Regions from separate parts of the Antarctobacter heliothermus genome, predicted to be linked through region 2. Evidence: riboswitches for the same ligand, from Rfam matches in the RefSeq annotation. Region 2 holds a riboswitch; the other holds the start of a gene.
The links. A riboswitch is a leader RNA that binds a small molecule or an ion and turns the genes downstream of it on or off. The one in region 2 is predicted to bind thiamine pyrophosphate.

Region 1: it holds a riboswitch for thiamine pyrophosphate, as region 2 does, so the genes downstream of both, thiD (bifunctional hydroxymethylpyrimidine kinase/phosphomethylpyrimidine kinase) here and thiB (thiamine ABC transporter substrate binding subunit) in region 2, are expected to answer to the same signal.

Annotation. Positions count from the first base shown of each region.
Region 1 covers NZ_CP022540.1:4,074,601-4,090,461, forward strand. Annotated here, with positions in the region: gene nirK (copper-containing nitrite reductase) at 1-434, opposite strand, end outside; gene ANTHELSMS3_RS19320 (pseudoazurin) at 492-926, opposite strand; gene ANTHELSMS3_RS19325 (Crp/Fnr family transcriptional regulator) at 1,077-1,796, shown strand; gene ANTHELSMS3_RS19330 (DUF1858 domain-containing protein) at 1,841-2,056, opposite strand; gene ANTHELSMS3_RS19335 (c-type cytochrome) at 2,175-2,627, shown strand; gene ANTHELSMS3_RS19340 (cbb3-type cytochrome c oxidase subunit I) at 2,641-3,990, shown strand; gene ANTHELSMS3_RS19345 (CbbQ/NirQ/NorQ/GpvN family protein) at 3,992-4,786, shown strand; gene ANTHELSMS3_RS19350 (nitric oxide reductase activation protein NorD) at 4,792-6,678, shown strand; gene ANTHELSMS3_RS19355 (protein NnrT) at 6,680-6,853, shown strand; gene ANTHELSMS3_RS19360 (NnrT protein) at 6,850-7,089, shown strand; gene ANTHELSMS3_RS19365 (NnrS family protein) at 7,100-8,284, shown strand; gene ANTHELSMS3_RS19370 (NnrU family protein) at 8,288-8,956, shown strand; partial or broken gene ANTHELSMS3_RS19375 (IS5 family transposase) at 9,081-9,868, opposite strand; TPP riboswitch at 10,208-10,311, shown strand; gene thiD (bifunctional hydroxymethylpyrimidine kinase/phosphomethylpyrimidine kinase) at 10,369-11,148, shown strand; gene ANTHELSMS3_RS19385 (FAD-dependent oxidoreductase) at 11,145-12,134, shown strand; gene thiS (sulfur carrier protein ThiS) at 12,112-12,309, shown strand; gene ANTHELSMS3_RS19395 (thiazole synthase) at 12,311-13,081, shown strand; gene ANTHELSMS3_RS19400 (thiamine phosphate synthase) at 13,078-13,674, shown strand; gene ANTHELSMS3_RS19405 (HesA/MoeB/ThiF family protein) at 13,671-14,627, shown strand; gene ANTHELSMS3_RS19410 (ABC transporter substrate-binding protein) at 14,638-15,573, shown strand; gene tenA (thiaminase II) at 15,570-15,861, shown strand, end outside.
Region 2 covers NZ_CP022540.1:1,710,351-1,726,211, forward strand. Annotated here, with positions in the region: gene ANTHELSMS3_RS08100 (methyl-accepting chemotaxis protein) at 1-525, shown strand, start outside; gene aroC (chorismate synthase) at 541-1,656, opposite strand; gene ANTHELSMS3_RS25460 (hypothetical protein) at 1,712-1,882, opposite strand; TPP riboswitch at 2,004-2,116, shown strand; gene thiB (thiamine ABC transporter substrate binding subunit) at 2,161-3,147, shown strand; gene ANTHELSMS3_RS08115 (thiamine/thiamine pyrophosphate ABC transporter permease ThiP) at 3,123-4,640, shown strand; gene ANTHELSMS3_RS08120 (thiamine ABC transporter ATP-binding protein) at 4,627-5,331, shown strand; gene ANTHELSMS3_RS08125 (cytochrome c1) at 5,406-6,182, opposite strand; gene petB (cytochrome b) at 6,203-7,549, opposite strand; gene petA (ubiquinol-cytochrome c reductase iron-sulfur subunit) at 7,561-8,154, opposite strand; gene ANTHELSMS3_RS08140 (outer membrane protein) at 8,376-9,029, shown strand; gene ANTHELSMS3_RS08145 (glutathione S-transferase) at 9,097-9,702, opposite strand; gene ANTHELSMS3_RS08150 (tyrosine recombinase XerC) at 9,769-10,692, opposite strand; gene ANTHELSMS3_RS08155 (DUF484 family protein) at 10,706-11,413, opposite strand; gene ANTHELSMS3_RS08160 (antibiotic biosynthesis monooxygenase family protein) at 11,596-11,913, shown strand; gene ANTHELSMS3_RS08165 (winged helix-turn-helix transcriptional regulator) at 11,920-12,609, opposite strand; gene ANTHELSMS3_RS08170 (universal stress protein) at 12,876-13,289, shown strand; gene ANTHELSMS3_RS08175 (hemerythrin domain-containing protein) at 13,320-13,871, shown strand; gene trxC (thioredoxin TrxC) at 13,992-14,417, shown strand; gene ANTHELSMS3_RS08185 (rhodanese-like domain-containing protein) at 14,478-15,080, shown strand; gene ANTHELSMS3_RS08190 (cold-shock protein) at 15,705-15,861, shown strand, end outside.

The sequences.
Region 1 (15,861 bases), 2.4 Mb from region 2:
TCGATCATGTCGCCCTCGTGGCAGATGATCAGCGGACCGGGAACGGAACCGTTGTAGGTCAATGCCCAAACCGACGCGCCGGTGTCCTCATCCACCACCATCAGACGTTCGGTGGTGTCCATGGTGATCTCGATGATCTTCGGACCACCGGTGGCCACTTGCTCATGGACAGGGGCATAGGGCGGCGCGACCAGTTCCTGACGCACGCGGGTATAGCCGGACAGATCAGCGGGCTTGGCGGTGCTTTCGGCCTTGGCCTCACCGGCGGCCTTGTACAACTTGGCAGAGGCGGCGTTTGCCTTGTGAGGCATGGGGGCGCGCTGTGTTGCCATGGCGCCTGCGCCGGTCATGGCCGCCGCACCGGCAAGAACGGACCCGCGCAGAACGTTGCGACGGCTGGTCTTCATAAGGCCCGGGTTGATGAATTTGGTCATTGTCTTCTCCTGGGGAAAGAGGCGGCGGGCATCATGTCCGCGCGCCTTGTGCCTGGGTCAAAGGTTGTCGAGCTGTGCCTCAAAGCGTTCTTTTGCTTTCTTCGGCACGCGCCCTTGGAAAAAGTCCTCGGGGGCATCCACGTCACCCACGGCGATAGTCATCACCATGCCCATGGCGTAATGCGGCTTGCACATCACGGCGTAGACGCCTGTCGCATCCAGCGTAATCTCGAATTCCTCGTTGATCTTGCCACCGAACTTTTCGGCGCCTTCGGGGATCATGTCCTTGACGGTTTCGGCGTTGTGGCCCTTGTCCGTGGCAAGGAATTTGATCGTGTCGCCGGGGGCGGCCTGCACAAAGGCGGGTTCGAACACCATGCGGGCGCCATCGGTGCCTTTGTTCAGCATCTGGACCTCATGTACTTCGGCCAGGGCCGCGCTGCCCATCAGGGTGGCAATGGCAAGAGCGGCTGTAACAGTGCGGATCATCATTTCGTCCTCTTTGGTGTGATCTGTTGAGGATGAATCTATCCCTTTCCGAAAAACGCTTATTGCGCTGGCGCAACGTTTGGGACGTTTGCCGCCGCATCGGCCAGTCTTGTCGAACTGGCGCAATCAAACGCATTGTGGCAAAGAAAACCCATGAACCACGACGCCCCCCGCAAGACGTTGCCCCGGCTGGACGAAAGCCTGCTGACCCATCTGCCGCCCTTTTCGCGGCTGGAGCGCAAGCAGATCCGCACGATTCTGGATCAGGCCAGCTCTCGCCGCTACGATGCCGGCGCCCATATCTTTGACGAGGGCGCAGCGGCGGAACGCTTTTTCATGCTGCTGGATGGTTATGTCCGTGTGGTGCGGGTCACGGCGACGGGGGAACAGGTCACGGCCCTGCATATTCCGTCCGGCCAACTGTTGGGCATCGCCAAGGCGCTGGGACGCGACACCTATCCTGCGACGGCGGTGACGGCGACCGAATCCATCGCACTCAGTTGGCCGACGCGGTTGTGGGATACCTTTTTGGCGGAATACGACGGCTTTGCCACAGAGACCTACAAGACGCTTGGCCACCGCGTTGGCGAAATGAACAACCGCATCGTCGAACTGGCGACCCAACAGGTTGAACAGCGGGTGGCCAATGCCCTGTTGCGGCTGGTCAACCAGACCGGACGCAAGGTCGAGGGCGGGATCGAGATTGATTTTCCGATCACCCGTCAGGATCTGTCGGAACTGACGGCCACAACCCTGCACACCGCCAGCCGCCTGCTGAGCGGATGGGAGAAAATGGGCCTTGTCGAAAGCAAGCGCAAACGCATCAAGGTCTGCGATCCGCACGCCTTGGTCTTGTTAAGCCAGGGCCGCTGAGCAAATTCGTTGCTCCAGCGTCGTGATCCGACGGGCTGACCCGATCAACGGCCTTTGTCGATGGCGTGGCGCAACTCTTCAATAAAGGCATCTTCATCCAGACGGTATTCGGCGCAGGCGTCGGTGATCGTGTGGAACGGGGCAATCAGGCACCCGACGCACAACATGCCGTGACGCAGAAAGACCGATACCGTCGGCGGCCATCGTGTCATCAGTTCTGAAAGCGGCAGGTCGGGATCGTCGAAACGGGGTCCGCGCATGGGATATCCTTTCATGGGTATCATCCACACCTTTCCGTCCCAAACTTTGTTCCAGCACAAACTTTGACATTTGGCGCCGCGCTAAGCGTGGGCGACCTGAATGACAAGGAGGCCGGACATGGCAGAATTCCTGACAAAGTCACGGGCGCGCAACGTTTTCTACGGAGGGTCGATCTTTTTCGTGGTCGTCTTCATCGCGCTCACCGTGCAAAGCCACAACTATGTGGTGAAGACATCAACCGCCGGCATGCCGCTGACCGAAGAGGTGGCACTGGGCAAACATGTGTGGGAGCGGCACTCCTGCATCAATTGCCACTCGCTGCACGGCGAAGGTGCCTATTTCGCGCCCGAGGTCGGCAACGTCATGACCCGCTGGGGCGTGCTCGACGATCCCGAAGGCGCCTATGAGATTCTGGATGGCTGGATGAACGCGCAGCCCTCGGGGATCGAGGGTCGCCGCCAGATGCCTCATTTCGAGATCACCGAAGAAGAGATGCGCGGACTGGCCGAATTCCTGCGTTGGGCCGATCAGACCGACACACAGGGCTGGCCGCCCAATGATGCCGGCTAAGGAGGACAAACTCATGAAATACCAATCACAAAAGGTGGCGCTGGCCTATTTCGTCTGCGCAATGGCCTTGTTCGGCATTCAGGTGCTGGGCGGGCTGCTGGCGGGCTGGATCTATGTCTCGCCCAACTTTCTGTCGGAGCTTCTTCCGTTCAACATCATCCGCATGATCCACACCAACGCGCTGATCGTCTGGCTGCTGCTGGGGTTCTTCGGGGCGGCCTATTTCCTGATCCCCGAGGAATCGGAACGTGAGATCTATTCGGTCAAACTGGCCTATCTGCAGTTGATCATTCTGATGGTCGGCACGCTGGGCGCGGTGGGGTCCTACCTTGTCGGCATCCACGGCGGGCGCGAATTTCTGGAACAGCCGCTCTGGGTCAAGTTCGGCATTCTCGTCGCGGCGCTGATCTTCTTGTTCAACATCTCGATGACCGTGCTGGCGGGCAAGAAGACGGCGATCACCAACGTGCTTCTACTGGGCCTATGGCTGTTGTCGCTGCTCTGGGTCTTTGCCTTCATCAACCCGGAGAACCTGTCGCTTGATAAAATGTACTGGTGGTTTGTCGTGCACCTCTGGGTCGAGGCGACCTGGGAACTGGTGATGGCGTCGATCCTTGCCTTTCTGCTGCTCAAACTGACCGGCGTCGACCGCGAAGTGGTCGAGAAATGGCTGTACATCATCGTCGCCACCGCGCTGTTCTCGGGCATCCTTGGTACCGGGCACCATTTCTACTGGATCGGTTTACCGGGCTACTGGCAGTGGGTCGGGTCTATCTTCTCGACGTTTGAGGTGATCCCCTTCTTCCTGATGATGAGCTTTGCCTTTGTCATGGTCTGGAAGGGCCGCAAGAACCATCCCAACAAGGCCGCGCTGCTATGGTCGCTTGGGTCCAGCACGGTCGCCTTCTTTGGCGCGGGTGTCTGGGGTTTTCTGCACACCCTGCATGGCGTGAACTTTTACAGCCACGGCACGCAGATCACCGCCGCCCACGGGCACCTGTCCTTTTACGGGGCCTATGTGGCGCTGAACCTTGCGATGTTCACCTATGCGATGCCGATGCTGCGCAACCGCGAGCCCTATAACCAGGTGCTCAACATGGCCTCGTTCTGGCTGATGACCGGCGGCATGGCCTTCATGACCTTTGTGCTTACCTTTGCCGGCACCATCCAGACGCATATGCAGCGCGTCGTGGGCGACTACTACATGGACGTGCAGGACGGTCTGTCGCTGTTCTACATGATGCGCTTTGGTGCGGGCCTTGCGGTGGTCATCGGTGCGCTGTTGTTCATCTACTCGATCCTTGTGGTCCGCAAACGTGAGATCATCGCCCCCGGTGCGGCCAACCCCGCGACAGGAGGCTGAGATGAACATGCAAACCACACCGACCCTGCCGTTCTACCAGCCCGCCGCCAAAGAGTGCGCGCTGTTCGAGACGGCCTATGACAACGGTTTGCCCCTTCTTTTGAAGGGGCCGACCGGCTGCGGCAAAACCCGTTTTGTCGAACATATGGCGGCACGGCTTGGTAAATCGCTGTACACCGTGGCCTGCCATGACGACCTGTCAGCGGCGGACCTGATCGGGCGCTACCTGCTGAAGGGGGGCGAGACTGTCTGGGTCGACGGTCCGCTGACCCGCGCGGTGCGCGAGGGCGGTATCTGCTATCTCGATGAGGTGGTCGAGGCCCGCAAAGACGTGACCGTGGTGCTGCACCCGCTCACCGACACGCGGCGCACGCTGATGATCGACCGCACGGGTGAGGAGTTGGTGGCGCCCAAAGGCTTCATGCTCGTCGCCTCCTACAACCCCGGCTACCAGAACGTGCTGAAACGGCTGAAACCGTCGACGCGGCAGCGGTTCCTGTCGATCGCCTTCGACTTTCCGGGGGAAGAGGCGGAAATCGCCGTCGTGTCTCGCGAAAGCGGGCTGGAACCGGGGCGCGTGGCCCCCTTGGTACGGTTGGCTGGCCGTATTCGGACGCTGTCCGGCATGGATCTGGAAGAAGGTGTCTCAACCCGTCTGCTGATCTATGCGGCCACGCTGATGGCGGGGGGCATGGGCGTCGATCAGGCGCTAGAGGCCGCCATCGTGCAACCCCTCAGCGATGAACCCGACGTGGGCGTGGCGCTGCGGGATCTGATCTCGACAATCTACGGGTGAAAAAGATGCGCTTATCCGATCTCATGGAACCAGAAGAGACCGTCGGGAACCTCTGGCACGACATGGCCAGCGGGATCGGCCGGGCCGTCACCTACCCAGAGGCGGGCGTCACGCTCGCCTCTGTCCGGCCCAGCCTTTCGGTGCTGTTTCGCGCTTTGGGTGGGGCCGCCGGGGTCGAACTGAGCGAGGCTCCGGCGATCCTTGTGCGCCACCGCCAGCCCATGCGCCGCAAGCTGGGCGCGGAACGCGATCGCGAATGGGTGGCGCAGTACGATGGTGAACGCCTGTCCCTGCCGCCGCTCATTGCTGACTTTCCCGAGGCGCGACTGAACCGCGCCGCCTATTTCTGGCTGACGGCACTTGCGTCCGTCAGCGATCCCGCGACCCTTGACCTGAACGGCGACGGCCCCGCGCTCGACTGCGTACAGATCCGCGCCAACGCCGCTGCGTCTGATGCCGCATATGCGCTCTGCCCCGGCCTGCGCGGGCAGTACGCCGACATGGCCGAACTCTGTGCCGCCGCCCGCCCTGACCTGACACGCCCCGCGCAAGAGGCTATCATTGAAACCGCGATCCGGGATCAACTCTGCGGCGGCTCGCCCGTCATCGCATCGCCAGAAACACCACGCGGGTACATGCCCTTTGCCCCGGTGCCGATCTGGCTGCGCTTTGCAGCCCCCGGATCGGGCAGCGCCGCGACCGAAGAACAGGCCGATTCCGCCGCCCCTCCCCCCACCGCCGCGCTGACCAGCCGCAAGCTGGGCATGCGCAAGGATCAGGACCAGCAGAACCGCAAGGACAGCTTTATCATCCACCGGTTCGAGTCGATCCTGTCATGGGTCGAGTCGATGAACATCAACCGCAGCGTCGACGATGACGACGACGAAAACGCCCAAAAGGCCGCTGACGATCAGGACAACATCACCCTGTCGAAACACGACCGCAAGGCCGCCACGCGCCTGCGCCTGCACCTTGATCTGTCGCCCGCCGATGCCGACCACGAGGCGCTGGCCGGAGAGTTCACCTACCCCGAATGGAACCACCGTTCGCGCAGCTACATGGACGGCCATTGCCGCGTTCTGGACGCGCCCGCCATACCCGACGCCGCCCATCCCTACCGCGCAGATGAACGCCGCATCCGCGAGGTCCGCCGCCAATTCGAGGCGCTGCGCCCGCGCCGCATCCTGCAACCGCGTCAGGTGGACGGCAGCGAACTGGACCTTGACGCGCTGCTGACCGCGCGCGCCGATCTGGTCGCCACCGGGCGCGGATCTGACCGGATCTGGCAGGCCGCGCGGCAGACAGAACGTGACCTGTCGGTCGCCTTTCTGATCGACACTTCGCGGTCGACAGAGGCGGCCATCGGCGACACCTCGGTGATCGAAGTCGCGCGCGAAGCGATGGCCGCGCTGGCCGCCGGAATCGACGCCGCTGGCGACCGCCTGGGCATCTGGGGCTTTTCCTCACTCCGCCGGGACCGCGTGTTCCTGACCCGCTGCAAGGACTTTGACGCGCCGATGAACGCCGCGATCACCGCCAATATCGGCGCGCTGAAACCGGGGCATTACACGCGGTTGGGCGCGGCCATCCGCCATGCCAGTGCGCAACTGGCGGCAGAACCGTCCGCCCGCAAGCTGTTGATTGTGCTGACCGACGGCAAGCCCAACGATCTGGACCATTACGAAGGTCAGCACGGGATCGAAGACAGCCACATGGCCGTGCGCGAGGCCCGCCTTGCAGGCCACGCCCTGCACGGCGTCATCATCGACGAGGACGGACAGGACTGGTTTGCCCGCATCTTTGGGCGCGGCGGCTTTACCCTGTTGCCCAACCCCGAACGCCTGACCCGCGCCCTGCCCGACATCTACCGCAGACTCACACAGGAGACCTGACATGCGCAAACTTGCCATCCTCCCCGCCTTTTTCGCCGCGCCCGCTTGGGCCGAAGGCTTTGACCGTCCGATCCCGCAGCCGCAATCTGCCACGGCCGAGTTTTGGTACGCCCTCGCCTGCGTCGCGCTGATCGTGTCCATGATCGTCGTGCAGCGGCTGGTGTCCCGGCGATGAACAGACAAGGCTGGTCAACACGGCGGATTGCGCTGGTCCTGTACCCGTTCGGGGCGGGCGCGATGGGCGTGAATGTGTTCTTTGCCGCACTGATCCTTAGCTGGGTCGGCGGGCCGGTCCTGTCGACCGGCTGGGCCATCGCCATCGGATGTGTGATCGGCCTCCCCGCAACATGGGCCTTTGCCCGCCATATTCGCCACCTGATGGATGTGTCCGACGCACAGGCGGCAGACTGAGGAGCCTCACATGGCACAGACTTCGGCAGAGCAGATGCGCGCCTGGCAGGGACCGGCGCTGTTTAGTTTCGGCTTTCGCCCGTTTTTCCTGTTCGGCGCGATCTGGGCGGCTTTTGCGATGGTCCTGTGGATCATTGCGCTGTCGGGCACACTGGACCTGCCGACCCGGTTCGATCCGGTGTCATGGCACGCGCACGCCTTTCTGTTCGGATACCTGTCCGCAGTTCTGGCGGGCTTTCTGCTGACCGCCGTGCCGAACTGGACCGGACGCCTGCTGCTGGTTGGCAAACCGCTGGCCGCGCTCTTTGCCCTCTGGTGCGCGGGGCGCATTGCGGTCCTGTTCTCCGCGACCCTGCCGACGGGCCTTGCCGCTGTCATCGACCTTGCCTTTCCGTTGGTCCTTGGCGCGACGATCCTGCGAGAGATCGTGGCGGGCAAGAACTGGCGTAACCTGATGGTGTTGGGGCTGCTGGCGGTGTTCACGCTGGCCAATGCCCTGTTTCACCTCGACGCCGCGCGCGGGGTTTACGCCGCCCAAGGCATGGGCCTGCGCCTTGGCCTTGCGACCGCGATCATGATGATCAGCGTCATCGGCGGGCGGATCATCCCGTCTTTCACCCGCAACTGGCTGGCGCGAGAAGGACGCGACGCGCGCCCTACCCCGCCTATGCAACGGTTTGACAAGGCCGTCCTGCTGGCCAGCATCGCCGGTCTGTTGCTCTGGGTCACGCTGCCAAATGCCCCCTTCACTGCAGTAGCGTTGCTCGCCACAGGCGTGTTGCATCTGGCGCGGCTGACCCGCTGGCAAGGCCACCACACCGGGGCAGAGCCGCTGGTCTGGGTGCTGCACCTGTCCTATGCCTTTGTCCCACTGGGGTCGATTGCGCTGGGGCTGACCGGTCTGACCGGCACCGGAACCGCCGCCGCGCAACACCTGTGGATGGCGGGTGCCATCGGGTCCATGACCTTGGCGGTGATGACGCGGGCGACGCTGGGCCATACCGGGCAGCCGCTCTTGGCAGACCGCTGGACGTTGATGATCTATCTTGCTCTGCTGGGGTCCGTGGCCGCACGGATCGGGGCGGACGCCGTGCCGATGCTGACCGATGTCGCCGGGGCCCTGTGGCTGCTTGCCTTCGGCGGGTTTGCCGTGGTCTACGGCCGCCTGCTGCTGCGCGAAAAACCCAAGGGGTAACACATGACCTGGACCGGATTTGCCGCTGTATTCGTGGCGTTTTTCCTGACCCATTCCATCCCGGTGCGCCCTTCCGTCAAATCACGCCTTGTCGGCATCCTCGGCCCACGGGGGTTCAGCCTTGGATACTCCGTGCTGTCGGTCGGAATGCTGGCCTTGCTGATTTGGGCTGCCGGTCAGGCCCCCTATGTCCAGCTTTGGCCGCAGATGGAGTGGCAACGGCATGTGGTACATCTGGGGATGTTCGCCGTCTGCCTGATCCTTGCCCTGTCCATCGCGCGGCCTAACCCGTTCTCCTTTGGCGGCGCGCAAAACGCGCGCTTTGACCCAGCGCGCCCCGGCATCGTGCGCTGGGTGCGCCATCCGATCCTGCTGTCACTTGCGCTTTGGGCCGGGCTGCACCTGCTGCCGAACGGCGACCTGTCGCATGTGATCCTCTTCGGCGTTCTGGGGGGCTTTGCCATTGTCGGACGTGCGATCCTCAATCGGCGCAAGCAAAGGGAAATGGGCCGTGCGGCGTGGCAAACACTATGGACCCGCGTGTCAGACGCGCCATTGGGTCACGCGCCCCGCTCATGGACCGGCCTGGCAACACGTCTTGGTCTAGGCATTGGCGGATTTGTGCTGCTGCTATGGGCGCATCCGGTCGTGATCGGCGTGACGGCGCTGTAGTCCGCCCTGCGAACAGCCGCGAATACCAGATCCACAAAGCGATGAACCGCAAAGTCGTATCGGCCATCCGATGGGTCGATGAATGGTGCGGTCCGCATTGAATTGCCGTTCGCATCCGTCTAGGTCATGTTGACAAATGACGCACCCAAAGCCGGATTGACGTTATGTCGATGATGCCGAGGAACCTCTCGGCGGTTTTGTCGCAACGGGTTGCGACACGGCGGGCGTTCTTCATCTTATTGAAGCACCGTTCAACCATGTTGCGAAGCTGGTAGAGCGAGTGATCCACTCCGACCCGCATTCTGCGCGATTTCCGCATGGGGATCTGAGGCAGGATATTGCGCTTTTCCATAGTTTTGCGAATGCGATCAGCGTCATAGCCGCGATCCACCAGAAGAGCCGCCGGCTCAGGCAGGTTGTCCGCCATGACCATGTCAAAGCCAAGATAATCGGATGTTTGACCCGGTGTTATTTCAGACCTCATTGGCAGTCCTGCCGCGTGGACGCGGAGGTGGATTTTGGTCGTGAACCCACCTCTTGAGCGGCCAAAACCCTGTCGCGGAGTCGCCCTTTAGCGCCCGCTGCCTGATGGTGAGCGCGGATTACGGTGCTGTCGACCATTTGGAGGGCGTCCGGCACCGCTCCACAATGGTTCAGGCCCTCGAGAATGTCCTCTCACAGGCCTGAAAGTGTCCAACGTCGGAATTGCCTGTAGACGCTCGACCACTTGCCGAATTCTTCCGGCAGGTCCCGCCACGGCGATCCGGTCCGGGCGATCCAGAAAATCCCATCCAGAACAATGCGATGATTGGTTGGCTTACGTCCGTTCGGGGCACATGCAGCAAGGATGAAATGCTCAAAGAACGCCCATTCGTCGTCCGTCATCAGGTCTCGTGCCAAGCTGGTCTCCAGAGCAGATACCAGCTTGAATCACGTCAACGCCACACTGTGAATCCCTTTTGGCAACACGGCCTAGAATGCGATCTCGGGCACCAAATCCAAACAACTCTTTTGGTGCGAGCGGGTCGAACAATCTGGTTACCCACCAAGAAGCCCCTATTGTTCTGCTCATTTGCCACGCAGGCTATAGCTCATATGCTCGTTACTTTCAGATCAAGGCTACTGTCGCGCATTTTATGGACGAATACAGTTTTGTTACTCAATTGGCGTATTCTCCAGACTCACGCTGTCATGTAGTCTGCGATCATTTATCCGTTTGACGCGTCCGTGCTATCAATCTAGCAATGCTGTTAATATCTGTTGGGGTGCCCTAATCCGGGCTGAGATGCACAAGCTGCGAACCCATTGAACCTGAACCGGTTAGGACCGGCGGAGGGAACAGCTTGCGGACTTCGCATCCGTTGTGGCCTGCGCCCTTTCCCATCCTGATCCCTGAACCAAGGGGCTATGACATGGCAGCTAGGGTGTTAACGATTGCCGGGTCCGATTCTGGTGGCGGGGCTGGTATTCAGGCCGATCTCAAGGCTTTGTCGGCAATGGGTGTTTATGGTGCTTCCGTTGTGACGGCGGTTACGGCACAGAACACAGAAGCTGTTACAGCCATTCATCCAATCCCGGATGACATTGTTGCTGCACAGATCAAAGCCGTTCTTGATGACATCCAGATTGATGCGATCAAGGTCGGGATGCTCGGGACACCGTCTCTGATTGCAACGGTGTCGGATGCACTGGCGGGCTACGCCGGGCCGGTTGTGATTGATCCCGTGATGGTGGCTAAATCAGGCGACACACTACTGGCCGATAGCGCGATAGATGCGTTGAAATCGATCCTTTTCGCACGCGCGACACTGCTTACCCCCAACCTACCCGAAGCGGCGAAACTGGTGGGCGAGGGCAGCACGCAAGTGCAGGCGAAGGCCCTTTTGGACCTTGGCGTCGGTGCGGTTTTGATGAAAGGCGGACATGCAGACGGCGAGACCTGCACCGATCATCTTGTGTCGCGAACGGGAACGCAGGACTTTTCGGCTCCACGTGTGAACACCCGCAACACCCACGGTACGGGATGTTCCTATTCCTCTGCAATCGCTGCGGGTTTGGCGCAAGGCATGGCGTTGAACGATGCGGTGGCCCAAGCGCACGCGTGGCTCCATCTAGCGATCTTGCATGCGGATGAATTGTACGTTGGACAAGGTCAAGGGCCTGTTCACCATTTTCACGCGCTTTGGACATGAGCGAACCGTTCACCATCATTGGCGGCGGTGTTTGTGGCCTTGCCATGGCGGCAGAGCTGTCCGAGCGCGGCGCGCAAGTCACGGTCATTGATCCCAATGGCGCGCCTGGCGATCATGCCTGTTCATGGTGGGCGGGCGGCATGTTGGCACCCGATTGCGAAGGGGTAAGCGCCGAGCCCGAGATCGTGCGCCAAGGCCGCAAAGCCGCCGCATGGTGGCAAAGCCAAGGCGGCACAGTGCACCACGCGGGCACCATCGTCGTCGCACTGGGCCGCGACCAAAGCGATCTGGCAACATTTGCGCGCCGTGCGCCGAGCGCGACACCCCTGACCAAAACGCAGATCGCCGCGCTCGAGCCTCATCTGGCCGAGCGTTATTCCAAAGCGCTGTTTTTGTCAGACGAGTGGCATCTTGACCCCCGCGCGACCCTTACTGCGCTGCATGCGCGGCTGGACCAAAGAGGCCTGAGTTTTTCAGCGGACATCGGTGACATCAAAGGGCAGGTGATCGATTGCCGTGGCCTTGCCGCCCGCGACACCCTCACAGATTTGCGCGGTGTGAAGGGTGAGATGCTGGTGGTGCGCTGCCCCGACGTGACACTGTCGCGCCCTGTTCGGCTGCTTCATCCGCGGTTTCCGTTGTATATCGTGCCGCGCGGCGACGATGTGTTCATGCTGGGCGCGACCCAGATCGAAACCGGCGAACGCGGGCGCGCCACCCTGCGATCCGTGATGGAGCTGATGAATGCCGCCTACGCCCTGCACCCCGCCTTTGGCGAGGCAGAGCTGTTGGAGATCGGCGTGGACGCGCGCCCCGCCTTTCCCGACAACCAACCGCGCATTCGGCGGATCGGGGATGTGATTTACGCAAACGGCCTGTTTCGGCACGGTTTTCTGCTTGCACCTGCCGTTGCGCAGATGACGGCGGACCTGTTGTTAGACGGCAAAATTCCGGAGGTTTGGTATGAAGATTATCGTGAACGGTGAAGCATTTGAGACCTCTGCGCCCACGCTGACCGCGCTGTTGGAGGAGCTGGGTAAGGGCGACGCCAAAGTGGCCACCTCGGTCAACGAGGCGTTTGTGTCCAAAGCCCAGCGCGCGGATCTCAGGGTGCAAGACGGGGACCGCGTCGAAATCGTCGCCCCGCGCCAAGGAGGATAGAATGCCCACTTTTTACGGCACCGAAGTGACATCGCGCCTGATGCTGGGCACCGCGCAATACCCGTCGCCCGCAATTCTGGCGGATGCGTTTCGCCGTTCGGGCGCGGGGATCGCCACCGTATCTGTACGCCGCGAGGCGGGCGGCGATCTGGCGGGACAGGATTTTTGGGCATTGATCAGGGATCTGGGCGTCGCCGTGCTACCCAACACCGCAGGCTGCTATTCGGTGCGCGAAGCAGTGACCACAGCCCAAATGGCGCGCGAGTTGTTCGACACCAACTGGATCAAGCTTGAGGTCATCGGCCACGCCGATACCTTGCAACCCGACCCCTTTGGTCTGGTGGACGCCGCTTCGCAACTGGCCGAGGACGGGTTCGAAGTCTTTCCCTATTGCACCGAAGATCTGGTGCTGTGCGAGCGGCTGGTTGAGGTCGGCTGCAAAGTCTTGATGCCCTGGGGCGCGCCCATTGGCACGGGGCTGGGGCTGAACAATATCTACGGTTTGCGCAGCTTGCGGGCGCATTTCCCCGACATTCCTTTGGTCGTGGATGCAGGTCTGGGCCTGCCCTCGCACGCTGCCCAAGCGATGGAAATGGGCTATGACGCGGTGCTGTTGAACACTGCGGTTGCCAAGGCGGGCGATCCTGCGGCGATGGCACGCGCCTTTGCGCTGGCGGTTGAGGCGGGCGCGCTGGCCGCGGGTGCTGACCCTATGGATGCCCGCGATATGGCCGCCCCCTCCACACCCGTATTTGGAAAGGCCATCCTATGACCTTGCCCCGCTTTTACCCGATCTTTGATGACGTGGCGTGGCTGCGGCGCGTGTTGCCTTTGGGGGCCAAGCTTGTGCAACTGCGCATCAAAAACCAACCGCAAGACGCGCTACGCGCTCAACTGACCGAAGGCCGCGATTTGTGCCGCGCCCATGGTGCACTTCTGGTGGTCAACGACCATTGGCAGCTGGCAATTGAACTGGGGTGTGACTGGGTCCATCTGGGCCAAGAGGACCTTGATGGGGCTGATGTGCCTGCGATACGTGCGGCTGGTCTCAAGCTTGGGATTTCGACACATGACAAGGCCGAGCTAGCCCGCGCACTGGTGTTGAAACCTGACTATGTGGCACTTGGCCCGATCTATCCGACGATCCTGAAAAAGATGAAATGGCACCAGCAGGGCATTGAGAAACTCAGCGTGTGGAAGGATATTGTGGGGGATATTCCCCTCGTTGCGATTGGCGGGATGAGTACGGACCGCGCAAAGGGAGCGTTTGATGCAGGGGCGGATGTTGTCGCGGCGGTCACAGACATCACGCTGCACGACGATCCAGAGGGCCGCGTCACGCACTGGCTCAAGGTCTGCGGATGAGCCGTTACGCCCGCCAAACTGCGGTGCTAGGGGACGGCGCGCAAGCCCGCATTGCCAGCGCATCTCTCCTTGTCATCGGGGGCGGCGGTCTGGCAGCACCCGTGATGCAATACCTTGTGGGCGCGGGTGTCGGGCATATCCGTATCGCGGATGCAGATGTGGTAAGCCTGTCCAACCTGCACCGCCAAACGCTGTTTCGCGAGGCTGACATTGGCCAGCCCAAGGTCCGCGTGATCGCAAGTGCGATGACAGCATTGAACCCCGACACCACCCTTGAGCCTGTTCAACAGCGCGTCGACCCGTCCAACATTGCGGCCCTGTGCGATGGCATGACGCTGATCCTTGATTGCGCGGACAGTTTCGCGGTCAGTTATATGGCGTCCGATAATTGTCTTGAAACTGGCCAACCACTGATCAGCGCCAGCGTGGTGGGCCGCGACGGCTATGTCGGGGGGTTTTGCGGCGGCAAACCTGGGCTGCGCGCGGTGTTTCCCGATCTGCCGGACCAGCTTGGGTCTTGTGACACCGACGGTGTGCTGGGGCCAAGTGTCGGTGTGATCGGCAGCCTTCAGGCCCAAATGGCGATGGCGATTCTGACGGGCGATAAAACAGGCTTGGGACAGCTTGTGACCTATGACGCGCGCACGCTGCGGTTTGGCGGGTTCCGCTTTGACACGGCCGCTGATCCCGCACCCAACCCCGCCTTTATCGCGCCGCGTGACATCGCCGCGACGGATTTTCTAATCGACCTGCGTGCTGTAGGCGAACAGGGCCCCGAGCTGCCACACGCGACTCGCCATGCCGTGTCCGACTTTGGACCATATGGACCCACACCAAACCAAAACCAACGTGCCGTTCTGGCCTGTCGGTCGGGCCTGCGGGCCTGGCACGCGGCAGAACGGCTTTCACGCCACTGGCAGGGCGAGATCAAACTTCTCGCTCTCGGAGGGTAAGGAGACCCAAATGAAATACCTCATCACCGCGGCGGCAATCTGCGCCGCGACACCGGCCTTTGCCCAAGACAAGATGACCTTGTTGCTGGACTGGTTCATCAATCCCGATCACGGGCCGATCATCTTGGCGGAAGAGCTGGGTTATTTCGCCGATCAGGGTCTCGAGGTCGAGATTATCCCCCCCGCTGATCCGTCCGCCCCGCCGAAACTGGTGGCGGCGGGCCGAGGCGACATTGCCGTCAGCTATCAGCCCAGCCAGCATTTGCACGTGGCCGAGGGTTTGCCGCTGATCCGTGTGGGTACGTTGGTGGCGACGCCGCTGAACTGTCTGCTGGTTCTCAAAGACGGCCCCATTCAAGAGATCAGCCAGCTTAAGGGCGGCACAATTGGGTTCTCTGTTGCGGGCGTCGAAGAGGCCGTTCTGAGCGCGATGCTGAACCGCCACGGTATCACGCTGGAGGATGTCGAGATGGTTAATGTGAACTTCTCACTCAGCCCGTCGTTGATGTCAGGTCAGGTTGATGCGGTCATCGGCGCTTACCGCAATTTTGAGCTGAACCAAATGGAGATCGAAGGCGTTGAGGGCCGCTGTTTTTACGTCGAGGAAGAGGGCGTGCCGACCTATGACGAGCTGATCTATGTGGCGAACCCAGACCGTATGGATGTGGGTCAGGTCCGCCGTTTCCTTCGTGCCACAGAGCTTGCGACACAGTACATTGTCAACAACCCTGACGCCTCATGGGAGCTGTTCAAAGGCTACGCGCCCGAGCTGGACGACGAGTTGAACGCCAAGGCTTGGGTCGACACGCTGCCCCGTTTTGCCCTGCGCTCCGAAGCGCTGGACGAAGGGCGATACACAAGGTTCGAGGCGTTTCTGGCCGAGAGCGGTCTGGTCGAGGGCACGCGCCCTGTCTCGGCGATTGCGGTCGATTTGGGGGCGGAATGAGCTTCGGCACCACCTTCGCGGCGTGGCGGGATTCCACGCCCGCTTGGCCCGCCTATACCCGTCATGCGTTTGTGCAGGGCTTGGGCGACGGCACGCTGCCGCACGCCGCCTTCCTGCATTATCTGACACAGGATTACGTCTTTTTGATCCACTTTTCGCGCGCTTGGGCTTTGGCGATCACCAAGGCCGATACGGTCGAAGAAATGCGGCTTGCCGCGGGGACGGTGAACGGGTTGATCAACGACGAAATCGACCTGCATATCCAAACCTGTGCTGCGGCAGGCATCG
Region 2 (15,861 bases):
GTACAGGAAACCAGCGAAACCCTGAACCACATCGTCGACAGCGTGACAGAAGTCTCCGTCATGGTCTCTGACATCGCCACATCGGCCAAAGATCAGGCCAGCGGTGTGCGTGAGATCAACATGGGGGTGAGCGAACTGGACAAGGCGGTCCAGCAAAACGCCGCCATGGTCAGTCAGACCAATACGGCCAGTCAGGAGTTGCGGGTCGAGGCCACACGTCTGTCGGATGTTCTGTCGCGGTTCTCGGGCGCCGAGACAGTGAATGCCATCGGTTCGTTGGCGAGCGCAACGCCCGAACCCGGAACAGAGGGTTGGCCGGACCATCAAAAACCAAAACTAGACGACACTTGTTCCGCTGCGGACACTGAGAGGTTGGTGCACGGAAATTGGTCCGCCGGGACCATAGAGCCGGAGCCCGTTCAGGTCGTGGTCGACCCTGACAGCGCCGAAGGTGCCAGCCTGTATGACGCCACTCCGCCACGTCGCAAGGCGGCGGGCGGCGAGGGCCAGTGGACGGATTTCTGACCCGGGCGATCCGGTTCAGGGCCGGTCGGTATCACCGATGCGTCCGCCAGCGTCGCCAACCTGACCACGATGCAGCAGCAGGTGGTCTAGCAGAACACAGGCCATCATCGCCTCACCCACCGGCACAGCGCGGATGCCGACACAAGGATCATGGCGACCCTTGGTGACGATCTCGGTGTTTTCGCCGTGAACCGTGATGGTCTTGCGCGGTGTCCGGATGGAAGAGGTCGGTTTGACGGCAAAACGCACGACGATGTCCTGCCCGGAGGAAATGCCGCCAAGGATGCCGCCTGCGTGGTTCGAGCTGTAGACAGGCCCGTCCTTACTCATGGTGATCTCGTCGGCGTTTTCGGTTCCGGTCAGGGCGGCGGTTGCCATGCCGTCGCCAATCTCTACCCCTTTGACGGCGTTGATCGACATCATCGCGGCCGCCAGATCTGTGTCCAGCTTGCCATAAACCGGTGCGCCAAGCCCAGCGGGCACGCCGCGGGCTACCACCTCGATCACCGCACCGACGCTTTCGCCCGATTTGCGCAACGTATCCAGATACCCGGCCCATTCCTCGGCGGCCTGCGGATCAGGGCACCAGAACGGGTTGGCAGCAATCTGCGCGTCGTCAAATTGTGCCCTGTCCGCCTTGCGTGGGCCCATCTGAACCATGTAGCCGCGCAGGTCTATCCCGGGGACCAACGCCGCCAGAGCCGCACGGGCAAGCCCGCCAGCGGCCACCCGCGCAGCGGTTTCGCGGGCAGAGGACCGCCCGCCGCCGCGATAATCGCGCAGACCGTATTTCTGAAAATAGGTGATGTCGGCATGACCGGGCCGGAATTTTTCCGCGATTTCCGAGTAGTCCTTGGACCGCTGATCGGTGTTCTCGATCATCAACTGCACCGGGGTGCCGGTGGTCCGTCCCTCAAAGACACCCGATAGGATCCGGACCGCATCCGCTTCGCGCCGCTGGGTGGTGTATTTGTTCTGGCCCGGTTTGCGCATGTCCAGCCAGTGCTGCAACTGCGCCTCGGTGATTTCGATCCCCGGCGGGCAGCCGTCTACCGTCGCGCCCAAGGCGGGTCCGTGGCTTTCGCCCCAGGTTGTGACACGAAAGAGATGTCCAAATGTGTTCAGGCTCATGGCGCGTCCCCTCTATTTGAGGGCGAAATACGCAAGGCGGGTGCCAAAGCCAAGACTATTCGAGCAACTCCCGCCGGTGGCGGGCAATATCCGCGACAGCGCTGGTGGCGCGATCAACGGCAATGACGATGAAAGTAGACAGCCAGAGCGGTATTTCAAAAGCCGCCAGCCAGCCGAAACAAAGGTAGATGAGCCAGATACTGGCCAGCTCGAGACATAAAATCATTATACGCGTTCCCCCAAGGGCGCCTCCTTTCTCCTGAAATTTCTGTATGTACTGGTGGTATCATAGTACCGCAAAAAAGTCACGGAGATTGTTGAAGTTCCCACGCAGGGGCGCTAGGGTCCACCTCACCTCGGGGTGTCGGTTGGTGAACCGTCTGAGATGTCCGTACCGCGGACGAACCCGTTGAACCTGAACCGGTTAAAACCGGCGGAGGGAAGGGTGCGGGCCGCTACGACGGACTCCAATCTTGCCCTCGCGCCGCAATTTTGGAGGATCTCATGAGATCACTGACCTTCACTGTTGCCGCGGGATGTCTCAGCGCTGGCCTTGCCATGGCTGAGACACCTGTTCTGACAGTTTATGCCCCTGACTATTTTGTTTCCGAATGGGGGCCGGGCCCAAAGATTGAGGAACTGTTTGAGGCGCGTTGCGCCTGCGACCTGCAATTCAAACCCGGCGATTTGCTGCCGCGCATCCTGCTGGAAGGCGACCGCACTGAGGCCGACGTTGTGATTGGCCTGAACACGGATGTCACGAAAAAGGCGCGTGAGTCCGGGTTGTTCGCACCGCATGGGGTGGACTTGTCGCCTCTGACGCTGCCACTGGAATGGACGGATGAGGTGTTCCTGCCGTTCAACTATGGGCACACGGCGTTTGTCTATGACACCACCCGCATCGAAACGCCGCCGGCGAGTTTTGACGCGCTGCTGGACGCGCCCGATGATCTGCGTCTGGTGATCCAGGATCCGCGATCCTCAATTTCCGGCCTTGCGCTGGTTCTATGGGTGCAAGCGGTCTACGGCGACGAGGCAGAAGCCGCGTGGGACAAACTGGCCCCGAAAATCGTCACCGCGACCAAAGGCTGGTCGGAAAGCTATGGCATGTTCACCGATGGCGAGGTGGACATGGTACTCAGCTACACCACATCGCCCGCCTATCACATCATCGCCGAAGAGGATGAGACCAAGAAGGCCGCGATATTCCCCGAAGGTCACTACTTCATGGTCGAACTGGCGGCGAAACTGGCCGGGACAGATCAACCAGAACTGGCGGATCAGTTCATGTCCTTTGTCCTCAGCGAAGAATTCCAAGGTATGATCGCAACTGGCAACTGGTCCATCCCTGCGGCGCTGTCGCAGGACAAGTGGCCCGAGGGGTTCCAAAAGCTGGATCTGCCGGAAAACGTTCTGTTTTATTCCGAGGATGAGGCGGCAGAGTTGCGCGCAGAGGCCATCGAGGCATGGCGGCGCGCGCTCTCGCGGTAAGCGCGGCACTGGCCCTAGCGTTTTTGACGCTGGGGCCGGTGGCTGTGGTGCTGGCGCGGGCCGGGGGCTTTGGTGTTCTTGGCCCGGGCGATTGGCAAGCGGTGCGCTTTACCCTGTGGCAAGCTTTGCTGTCGGCCGCGTTCAGCGTGGTGCTGGCGGTGCCGGTGGCCAAGGCCATGGCACGGCGGCGATTTTCTGGGCGCGGTTTGCTGGTGACGCTCTTGGGCGCGCCGTTCATCCTGCCGGTGATCGTGGCGGTCATGGGGCTGATCGCGGTTTTTGGACAGGCAGGGCTGGTTAATGCGGGCCTGGCAGCTTTGGGGCTGCCGACCATTGATATTTACGGCGTGCACGGGGTCGTGCTGGCTCATGTGTTTTTCAACCTGCCACTGGCAGTGCGGATGCTGTTTTCCGCCTGGCAGGCCGTCCCGGCAGAGCATTTCCGGCTGACGGCCTCGTTGGGGTTGAGCGGGCAGGCGCAATGGCGGGTAATCGACGGGCCATTGATGGCCAGGGTCTTGCCCGGGGCATTTACGGTAATATTCGTGATCTGCCTGACCAGCTTTGCGGTGGCGTTGACGCTGGGCGGAGGTCCACGGGCCACGACGGTGGAACTGGCGATCTATCAGGCCATGCGTTTTGAATTTGATTTAGGCCGGGCGGCGGCGTTGGCGGTGTTGCAACTGGCGCTGGCGCTGGCGGCGGGGTTGGTGGCCTTGCGTTTTGCAGGGCAAAGCGGCTTTGGCGCGGGGCGCGACCGGGTGGTGCCACGCTGGGACGGGCAGGGGCCGTTGGCCCGGATCTGGGACGGTGCGTGGATTGTACTGGCGGCACTGTTCCTGTTGGTGCCGTTGTCGACGGCGGTCTTGCGGGGCGTGCCGGGGCTATGGCTGCTTGGCCCGGACACGCTGCGCGCGGCGGGGCATTCGCTGATGGTGGCGTTGGGCTCGACGGCGTTATGTATGGCTTGGGCGCTGCCATTGGCGTCGCGCCGGGGAGAACTGTTGGCCTTGCCCGCCATCGCGATTTCGCCACTGGTGCTGGGCACGGGGCTGTTCCTGATCGTGCGACCGTTCATGAACCCGTTTGATCTGGCACTGCCGGTGACGGGTCTGGTCAATGCGCTGATGGCGTTGCCCTTTGCATTGCGCATCTTGCGGCCAGAGGCAGAGGCCGTTGCGCGCGACTATGGCCGCCTGCGGGCAACCCTACGCATGACACCCTTGGCGTGGTTACGGCTGATCTGGCTGCCGCGTCTTCGGCGGCCCATGGGCTTTGCCGCCGGGCTGACGGCGGCGTTGGCGATGGGCGATCTGGGAGTTATCGCGTTGTTTGCAGACCCGGATCGGACAACCCTGCCCCTACAGGTGTACCGTTTGATGGGATCATACCAGATGGAGGCAGCGGCCGGGGCGGCGCTGCTGTTGTTGATGCTCAGTCTCAGTCTGTTCTGGCTGTTCGATCGTGGAGGACGGGTGAATGCTGCGACTTGAGGATCTACAGGTGCCAATGGACGCGGACGCTTTGAAGGCTGATCTGGTGCTGCCACCCGGTCGGCGGGTGGCGCTGTTGGGCCCGTCCGGCGCGGGCAAGTCGACGCTGTTGGACGCCATTGCCGGGTTTCGTGAGACGACGCAGGGGCGCATCCTCTGGCAAGACCGTAACCTGACACATCTGCGCCCCGAGGCGCGCCCGGTCTCTATCCTGTTTCAGGACAGCAATCTGTTTCCCCATCTGACGCTGGCACGGAACCTGTGTCTGGCCCTGCATCCCGACGGTCGCCGCCCCGACGATGAGGCGCGCGCACGGATCGAGGGCGCATTGCGCCGCGTAGGTCTGGAGGGCATGGCGGACCGTAAGCCCGGTACCCTGTCCGGTGGCCAGCAGGGGCGCGCTGCGCTGGCGCGCGTGCTGCTGATGGCGCGGCCGGTGATCCTGCTGGATGAACCGTTTGCCGCGCTGGGACCGGCGTTGAAACGCGAAATGCTGGATCTGGTGCGCGAGGTGGGAGAGAGCCTTGCCGCGCTGGTGGTCATGGTGACCCATGACCCACGCGATGGCGCTGGTTGGGCGCAGGACGTGGTGTTGGTTGCCGAGGGAATGGCGCATCCACCTGTTCCGACGGAAAGGTTCTTTGGTGATCCGCCACAGGCCTTTCGCGACTATATCGGCACGGCAGACTAATGCCCGACCCGCGCGCCAGAAACGAAAAAGCCCCGCCAGATTGGCGGGGCTTTTCTTTTGTCATGTCACTGTGATCAGGCTGTCGGCTTGCGCTTGATCGGGGCCCAGAGGCGCTTGTTGACCAGATAGAGAAGCGCGGTCAGCACCACCAGAAAGAACACACCGATAAAGCCTGCTTCGCGGCGGGCCATCAACTTGGGCTCTGCGGTCCACATCAGGAAGGCGGCAAGGTCTTGCGCCTCATGGTGCAGGTCGTTGGAGTGGCCATCGTCAAAATCGACGTCCTCGCCATACAGCGGCGGTGCCATCGAAATCCAGCCTCCGGGAAAGGCGTGGTTCTCATAGAGGATCGAACCTGCTTCTTCCTTTTCTTCGCCGGTGTAGCCGCTCAGCAGCGAGGCGATGTATTCCGGACCGCCCATGCCCTTGAACATCTGGTTGATGCCAAGGCCGTAGGGGCCGTGAAAGCCTGCGCGCGCCTTGGCCATCATCGACAGGTCGGGCGCCCCGGCAGAGGTCACCGCCGGGAAGTGATCGGTCGGGATCGCTGGGCGGAAGTCGTCCAGCTCTGCGTCGAACACCTCGAAGTTGGCGGAATAGGCGATGACCTGCTCTTCGCTGTAGCCGAGCGCCTTGAGATCGCGCAGCGGGACGTAGCGCAGCCCGTGACAGGCTGAACAAACCTCTGTGTAAACCTTGAGGCCGCGCTGCAGCTGGTTCTGGTCCCAGGTGCCGAAGGGGCCTTCGAACGAGAAGGCAAAGTCTTCGACATGGGCCTCGCCACCGGCGGCATGTGCGCCGCCGGCCAGACCGAGGGCCACGAAGGCCGCGAGGGTAAGTTTCTTGAACATCTCTTACGGTCCTTCCTGTCTTATTCGGCCGGGGTCGGGGCAGCAGTGCCCTTTGCCGCGTCCTTCGGCGGATAGTGCGCGTCGAAGTCGGCCTCGATTGTGTCGGGCTGTGCCAGCGGTTTTTCGATCACACCCAAGAGCGGCAGGATGATCAGGAAATAGGCAAACCAGTAGGCCGAGGCGATCAGCGAGAAGCTGGCGTAGGGTTCCTCGGCGGGCATGGCGCCCAGCCACATCAGCGCAAAGAAGTCGATCACCAGCAGACCGAACCACCACTTGAACATCGGGCGGTATTTGCCCGAACGCACTGAAGAGGTGTCAAGCCAAGGCACCAGCGCCATGACAAGGATCGCACCGAACATCGCCAGCACGCCAAAGAACTTGGCGTCGATTATGCCGCCTGTGACGAAGGAGGCGAATTGCACCAGCCAGACGTCCGAGGTGAAGGCGCGCAGGATCGCGTAGAACGGCAGGAAGTACCACTCCGGCACGATGTGTGCGGGCGTCGAAAGCGGGTTCGCCTCAATGTAGTTGTCGGGGTGGCCCAGGTAGTTCGGCATGAAACCGACGATGGCAAAGAAGACTGCCATGATCAGCGCCAGCGCAAACAGATCCTTGATCACATAGTAGGGCCAGAACGGAACGGTGTCCTTTTCGGCCTCTGCCTTGGACGCGCGACGCACCTCGACACCGGTCGGGTTGTTATTGCCCGTGGTGTGGAAGGCCCAGATGTGAACGGCGACCAGCGCGGCGATCACGAAAGGCAGCAGGTAGTGCAGCGAGAAAAAGCGGTTCAGCGTGGCGTTGTCCACCGCCGGTCCACCTAGCAACCATGTCTGGATCGGTTCACCCACCAGCGGGATGGCACCAAACAGGCCGGTGATCACGGTCGCGCCCCAGAAGGACATCTGACCCCAGGGCAGAACATAGCCCAGAAAGCCGGTGCCCATCATGCACAGGTAGATCAACATGCCGATGATCCACGTCACTTCACGCGGGGCCTTGTACGATCCGTAGTACAGACCACGGAAGATGTGGGCATATACAGCGACAAAGAACAGCGAGGCGCCATTCATGTGCAGGTAGCGGATAAAGTGACCGCCGTTCACATCGCGCATGATGTGTTCGATCGAGGCAAAGGCCAGATCAACATGCGGTGTGTAGTGCATCGCCAGAATGACCCCGGTGGCGATTTGCAGCACCAGACAGAAGGTCAGGACAATACCCCAGATCCACATCCAGTTCAGGTTCTTGGGGGTGGGGATCATGATCGTGTCGTACAGAAGACCCACGATCGGCAGGCGGCTGTGCAGCCACTTTTCTACGCCGGTCTTGGGCTCATAATGGTCGTGTGGAATTCCAGCCATGTTCTAGCTCCTTAACCCAGCAGGATCGTGCTGTCGTCGACCCATTCGGCGGGCGGGACAGGCAGGTTTTCGGGGGCGGGGCCTTTGCGGATGCGGCCCGCCAGATCGTAGTGCGACCCGTGGCAGGGGCAGAACCAGCCGCCAAATTCACCGGCATCGCCCAGCGGCACACAGCCCAAGTGGGTGCAGACACCCATCTGGACCAGCCACGCTTGTGGCGCTTCACCCTCGGGCGAGGGCATCGTCCGGTTGGCATCGGTTGCGGGTGCATTTGAATCGGCCAGGTTGGCGTTGCGCGCGTTGGTGTCAACGACGCTCTCGCCTGCTGCAAAGGCCACTTCTTGTTCCTTGGCTTCTTCAATCTCGGCACCGGTGCGGTGGCGGATGAAAACCGGCTTGCCCAGCCATTTGACGGTCAATTGAGTGCCGGGGGCAACGCCAGACACGTCAACCCGGATGGTCGACAATGCGCGCACGTCGGCCGAAGGGTTCATTTGATTGACCAGCGGCCATACGGCTGCGGCTGTTGTGACGACTCCGGCGCCGCCGGCGGCGTAGTAGAGGAAATCTCTTCTGGTGCCTTCGTGGTCTTCTGCGTGGGACACGAGGTTCGCTCCATTGCTGTGGGGCCGGCGGCCCGCGGTAAACCCATGAATCCGGAGCCTCCACAGACTCTGGACCCCGCTCAGGCACGGTATCTAGCCGGGTGCCTCAGAGTGGTAAAGGATGCAAAAGCCTCACACTCAATTCTCGCGCGCATCTGTCGCGGTTGAAACCGCCCCTTCCCAATGATTATGTCCTATCAACGAACGATAGAGGCGGCGACATGCGGCGTTTGATTCTTTCCTTGGGTATCCTGATTGGTCTTGCAGCACCTGCTGCGGCTGAGATGGAGCTTTCTATCTACTCCGGGTGGCAAACCCTTCCGCATAGCCGAATCTCGGGCAAGTTGCCCAATGGTGGCGGATCATACGACGAACTCGTCGGCTGGGAGGGCAAGCCCTTTACCATGCCGCCCTACTATGGCGCGCGTGCAACATGGTGGCGCAGCGATACATTGGGCTTTGGCGTCGAATACACCCATACCAAGGCATATGCAGACGATTCGACGCAAAAGGCCCTTGGCTTTGACCGGCTCGAGTTTACGGACGGCCACAACGTCCTGACGGCGAACGTCATGCGCCGCTGGCCGGAACGCTGGGGCAAGGTGACGCCCTATGTCGGCGGCGGTTTGGGGATCGCGTTTCCGCATGTCGACGCTGACCATGTCAGCGGTTCGGACACATACGGATTTCAGGTTACAGGTCCGGCCATGCGTTTGACTGCCGGTGCCAGCTATCCGATCAGCGATCGCTTTTCGGTCTTCGGGGAATACCAGTTCACCTATTCCGCAAACGAAGGCACGTTTGACGATGGCGGTACGTTCAAGACCGACATCAAGACCAACGCGCTGAATGTCGGTATCTCGCTGAATTTCTGACGGGATGCGGGGTTGACCCCGCCAATTGGTTTCACAGTGGGCGGACAGATGTCCGCCCTTTTTCGTGTCAACCGCTGGGCATCGTCGCGATCATCGACGGGCGTTGGGCAAACTCTGCATACCAATCGGACAACGTATCGCGGCCCGTGCGCCAAGACCGCGCTTCATGCCGGTAATCAAGGTACCCCAGTGCGCAGCCCACAGCGATATGACCCATGTCCATGCGGCCCTGCAGGTGGCTCATCCAGCGGGTGCCCAATGCGTCCAGGGCGCGCGACACCTTGGCCCACTGACCTTCGATCCAATCCATCGAGACGTTTTCCGGTGTGCGAAAGCGCTCTTCGTAGACGATCAGAACCGCCGCATCCATGATCGCGTCGCCCGTCGCCTCCAACGTCAGGGTGTCCCAGATGCGGGATTCCGGATACAGTTCCGCCTTGGCGCGGTCGTTCAAAAAGCGGCAGATCACCCGACTGTCATAGAGCGTCGGGCCGTTGGTGCGCATCAACGCCGGGATCTTGCCCAGCGGATTGGCGGAAATCAGCGCCGGATTGGGGGCCACGGGGGTGGTCTTGACGTTCACGATCTCCACATCGTCCATCTGCCCGGTCTCGTGCAGGGTGACCATGACCTTGCGGACAAAGGGCGAGGCGGCGGAATGGAGCAGTTGCATCGGATGTCCTTATCGTTGCAGGGGCGACTCGCCCGGCGGACAGGTAAACAGGTTGCACGACCGGCGTCACGCCTTGGGGTGCGTTGCCTCGTAGACCTTCATCAGGTGAACCTCATCCACTGCCGTGTAGGCCTGCGTTGTTGACAGGGACGCGTGGCCCAGAAGTTCCTGTATGGCACGCAGATCGCCGCCCGCAGCCAACAGATGCGTGGCAAAGCTGTGGCGCATGGCGTGCGGCGTGGCCGTGGCGGGCAGGCCCAGTTGCATCCGCGCGCGTTCCGTCGCCTTGGACACCAGTCGCGGGTTCAACGCGCCGCCGCGCGCGCCACGAAACAGTGCGGCGTCCGGTTCGACCGGAAAGGGGCACAGCCGCAGGTAGGTGTCGACTGCCCGGACCGCAACTGGCAGCACCGGAACGATCCGTTCCTTGCCGCCCTTGCCGACGATTCGCAGAGACGCACCCAACGGCAGGTCACGGCCTGTTAGGCCCAATGCCTCGGAGATGCGCAATCCACAGCCATAAAGCAGGGTGACCACGGCGGCGTCACGCGCGCCCTGCCAGCCTTCGCGCGATTGCACCTCGACCGTGTCGATCATTGCACGCGCGGCGTCCTCTGTCAGCGGGCGGGGCAATTTCTTTTGAAACTTGGGCGCGCGGGCCGACAACACGGCGGTCGCTTCAAACCCTTCGCGGCGCGCTAGCCAGCGGTAAAAGCTTTTGACTGCGGACAGTTTGCGCGCCACTGACCGCGCGCCGATGTCCTGCCGACGCAGATGCGCCATCCAAGACCGCATGTCGGTCGTGGTCACGCGTGCCAGCGGGGCCAATCCCTGCGGTTCGGCGTGATGTGCTGTCAGAAAGACAATGAAATCCAGCACGTCGGTGCGATAGGCGCTCAGCGTATTGTCGGCAGCGCCATCCAGCGCCTTGCAAGCCTCCAGCCAGTTGGCCAACACGTCGCGGGCGGCAGGAGAGATCTCAAGGCTCATTGCGCACCCGGCCTCAGGCCAGCCACCGCCGCATCGCCCGCTCAAACACGCCTCCAAAGAAGGCCAGCAGATCGGTGCCCTGTTGCGGCGTGAATTGATGGGGGTCTTCGGACCCCATGACAAGCAGGCCGGGCAGGCGACCGGGACCGAAATCCAGACGCAGACAAGCCTCAGAGCGCATCCATTCGGCGCGCTCGCCATAGATCGTCTCGCCGCCCTGTTGCACCTGCCGCAGTACAACCGGACGCATTGGCGCCTCACGGCCCTCACCGGCATAGGCCTCGACAAAACCGGGTTCGGCCACCGACAGCACGTCGCCAAGGCGGCGCACCACCGGGTCGTCGTCTTCTTGCGCGGTTTCCAGAACAAGGCGGATCATGTCGACGCGCAGAATCTGCGCTACCTCGCCGCCAAGGTCGTGCAGGAATGTTTCAAAATCGACGGGGTCCAACATCCGCAACACTGCGCGGTGAATCTGGTTGGTTCCAGCGAGGTTCTCATAGGCCGCCGCGATCACGCTGCGATGGGTGTCCTCCAGCCGGTCTAGCCGCGATTCCAGTCGCTCCATCGCGATTCCGCGCAGATCGATGATGTTTCCACCCATCGTCCGCTCATTCGAGGCGATCAGGGCCTGCATAAGATCCTTGTCGTCAAGAATCATGTCGGGGCGGGAAATGATGGAATCGCGGACCGACTCCTCGATACGCTTGGTGCTGCTCATGGGCCTGTGTCCTGCTCGTGCCGCGCTTGTGCGCTTGATCTTTTCGGATTGGACACTGTGTGGCCCTACGCGCCCTGACCTGTCAAGAATTTCCACCCCTCTACACGGTGTCGGCCCGTGACCGCGCGGGTTTGGCCACGGTCGCAATCCATGCCACACTCTATTCAGAAGAGGAGAGCCCGATGCCCAGGATTACCGTGACGTCCGACGCCCAAACCGTCATTACTACGTTTGAGACCAGTCCAGGCCAATGTCAGGATCTGCTGGACGCGCTGCAGTCGGCCTATGCCGAGTTCATCTCGAAACGGCCCGGTTTCATCGCTGCCGCACTGCACGTCAACGACGCGCAGACGCGGATCGCCAATTATTCGCAATGGGAGCGGCGCGAGGATTTCCTTGCCATGTTGCGATCCGGCGAAATGCGAGAGCGCAATCGCGCGCTGAACAGCTTTTGCCGCAGTTTTGAGCCGGTCCTTTATGATGTGGCGGCGACCTACTAGGCGGCCTCAGGCAGCGATGGCCCCGTCGAGGCAGTTGGGGACAAACCGATAGCCCGATCCGCGCACTGTTTCTATGTCGACAGCCCCTTCAGTGGCCGCAAGGCAGGCCCGCAGGTTGCAGACATAGACATCGAACACACGCGGATCGGGTTCATCCTCCAACCCGTAGATATGGCCCAGCAGCGCGGCCCGGTTGATCAGTCGCCGGGGGCGCAACGCAATGTATTCCAGCAGTTCATAGACCTTGGGGCTCAGCTTGATCGGGCAGCCCGTCAGATGGGCTATGCGGTGTTGCAGGTCTATCGACAGGGGACCATAGCGCAGCACCGGTTGCGCCAGTCCGTGTGCCCTGCGGGCTATAGCCGAAAGGCCCATCATGGCCTCTTCGGGCGGGCTGGCCGGGTCAAGAACCGTATCGGCCCCGCTTTCCAGCCAGCGCACGATCTGAGTGTGTGAGGCGTCTTTTGCCATCAATGCAATCGGCATAAGGGGATGGGCACGCCGCAGGTTTGCCAGTGACAGGCTGGGGCGGTCCAGATCTCTGGCGTCAAGCACCAGCAGGTCGGCGGGTGTGATGTGGAGAAAGTGGAGAATGTCCTCTGGCCGGTCGGTCCGGGTCAACAGGTTGCCCGCGTCAGATAGCGCGCTGGCCAGCGTCATCAGCGACCAATTGGTTTCGGCGATCAGGTAACGCATCGCGCAAACTCCTTGCCAACTTTCCGGCAAGGAGACGTCTGGTCCATGCGGAAAGGCCGCCTTTCGGCGATCGGACCCTGCCGACCCGTTCTGTGAACGGCAAAAAGGCCAGTTTGCGGTGCGTTCTGACACCGCTCAACAGGCTAGGCGGACAATGTGTCGTGATCATGACCCTCCAATGGCGGGCAGGGGGCAGGGGCACATGACCTGTATCAAGGCGGGTTACTGCGCCTTCGCTCACTCTGGTCCCATCAGGAGGAATGCCCATGTACAAGAACATTTTAGTCCCTCTCGCCTTTGGCGAAGACAGCGATGCCCGGATCAAGTCCGCCACGGCGGTGGCGCAAAGACTGGCGACTGAGGATGCGCGCATCACGTTTTTGCACGTTATGGAACAGGTGCCGGGCTATGCTGTCAGTTACTTGCCTGCCGACTATACGGCGCAGGCTCGACTGGCGATCGAAAGTGAACTCAACGACATCGCCGCGGTGGTGCCGGGCGGAGTTGGTCTGGTGGTGTCGGGCCATTCCGGGCGGACCATTCTGGACTGGGCTGCGGACAATCCTGTCGATCTGATCGTAATCGCCTCGCATCTGCCCGGAATGCAGGATCTGCTGCTGGGCTCGACCGCAGCTCAGGTGGTGCGCCATGCCCAATGCGCTGTGCATGTGCTGCGTTGACTCTGCCCCGTTCGGCACCATCCTGCGGGCATGGACAAGACACTTGACCTGACCCGCCGCGACGGTCTGCCAGAGGCGCTGTATGCCCTGCGTGCCGACTATCCGCGCGACACATGGCAGACGCATCGCAACTTTGATGGCTTGGTGGCGTTCTGGCTGGACCGGCACCTGATGTTCCGCCGTCTTGCAGAAACGCTCCGGCAAGATGCAGAGGCCGCCGTTGATGGCGCCATCGACCTGCGCCGGATGCAGGCGCGGTTGACGCGCTTCGGTGGCATGTTGCTGCAACAGCTTCACGACCACCACCAGATCGAGGACGTGCACTATTTCCCCAAACTGGTCGCCTATGAGGCGCGACTGTCGCGCGGGTTCGACATTCTGGACCGCGACCATCACGCGATGGACGGGCTTCTGCAGCGCTTTGCTGAGTCCGCCAATGGAGTGCTGCAGGACAAGATCGAACGGGGTGCCTTTCATACGGAGATCACGGGGTTTGAGACGCTCTTATTGCGTCATCTGGAGGACGAAGAGGACCTGATCGTGCCCGTCTTGTTGAAGCACGGGCCGCAGGGGATGGAGTAGGACTGGCGGCTGGCCCGACCGCCGTGGCGCGGTTTTCCCGAATGCCGCTTGATGCGGTGTCTGTCCAATCACATACTGCAAAGTGAATGTGAGTGCGGAATGCGAATCGGAGGGATTGAGATGGCGGGAAAGAAGCTGACCTGTCTGGACTGCGGGCAAGTGAACCGGGTTCCGGCGGAAAAACTGGCGTCGGGACCGAAATGCGGAACCTGCGGGGCCAGATTGATGCCGGGTAAGGCGATGGAGGTCGATGCCGCCACTCTGGCCAAGGCCGCGCGCACCGACGACGTGCCGTTGGTGGTCGATTTCTGGGCACCGTGGTGTGGTCCCTGCCGCTCGATGGCACCTGAATTTGGCAAGGCAGCGTCCCTGCTTGGCACTGAGGCGCGGTTGGTCAAACTCAATACAGAGGATTTCCCTCAGATCGGCGCACAACATGGCATCCGGGGTATTCCCACCATGGTGGCCTTTGCAGGTGGACGCGAGGCCAAGCGCCAGTCCGGGGCAATGCCAGCGGGTCAGATCGTGGGCTGGGTGCGGGGCTGATCCGCAGCTGCGCGGCGCTACATCGTAGGGGCCGTTGGATTCAACAACAGGGAGAGGATTATGAAACAGATTGCGATTGCGGCGGTGGCCCTGACACTTGGGTTGTGCGTGCCCGCCGGGGCGGATGAGGTCAATATCTCAAGGGACGTAGCCTCTGTCACGGTGACAACGACCGGCGGTGCAAAGGTCACAATCTCACGGGTGCAGGACACGGATGCGATGATCAAGGGTGACTTTGCCCGCATCGCCCGCCCCTGTCCCGGTTTCTGCATCCAGCCGATCTCACCCGCTGAGGGTGTTACCACCATTGGCGAATTGGAGGTGCTGGCTGCCCTTCAGAACCCTGACATCATGGTGATCGATAGCCGGGTGCGGCCCGACTGGGAAACCGGCACGATTCCGGGATCCGTCAGCATACCCTATACCGAAATGGTCGACCGCTTGGGCGAACTGGGTTGCGAGGTGGATTTCGAGGGATTCGAATGTGATCCGGCGGCGGTCACAGAGGTCGTTTTGTTCTGTAACGGTCCCTGGTGCGGGCAGTCACCCACGGCCATTCGGCGCATGATCGACGCGGGCTATCCGGCAGACAAAATCAATTATTACCGGTGGGGCATGCAGGGTTGGCGCATGCTTGGCCTGACGGTGGCGGGCGGCAGCTAAGGCAATCATGCCCTCCGTCCCGTTTGAGGACAGGGGGCGACAGACTTCTAAGGCGGTTGTCAGGTGCCGCCGTCCTCACCGATGCGCCATGCGATAGAAAGCCGGATCAGTCCGTCGACGGCGGTCAGGCCATCCTCGCCTGCGGTCTGTAATTCCATCAGAACGCGGTTCTTAGCGTCAAGAATCGGCCGGCATATCGATTGTGGTGTTCACAGGGCGGAAAGGCTCGCAGCTGCGGCGGACGGACATCTAGTCGCGTGAGGCACGCGCGCCCGGCGCGCCTCTGCGCGCTTGCAGCCGCTGGGCAGGAGCTGCATAGCCCGATGGCGCGACTACCAGGGGCATCGGCAATCTACCGGCCACCGAATCGCACGTTCTCCGCGTCCGCCCGCCCTGGACGTCAGAACGCGGCAATTCTCATCATGCGGCCGTTTTGTCCGGACAGCACAGCTGCGGTCTTTACAAGAGGCTTGCTTTTGTGCCGCTGATCTGGCATATGGACCGGGCTAAAGACCTTCTCTTCGACTTCTGTTTTCCTTCACCGGCACGCAGCTACTCGATCAAGACGCGCCTTTGCCGGGCCGCTGCATGTTGCGAGCGGTGTAGAAAACAAGGATAAAACACATGGCCAACGGCACTGTGAAATGGTTCAACACCACCAAAGGTTTCGGTTTCATTCAGCCTGATGCAGGCGGCAAAGACGTGTTCGTGCACATCTCGGCTGTTGAGCGTTCGGGCCTGACCGGTCTCGCCGACAACCAGAAAGTCACCTACGACGTGG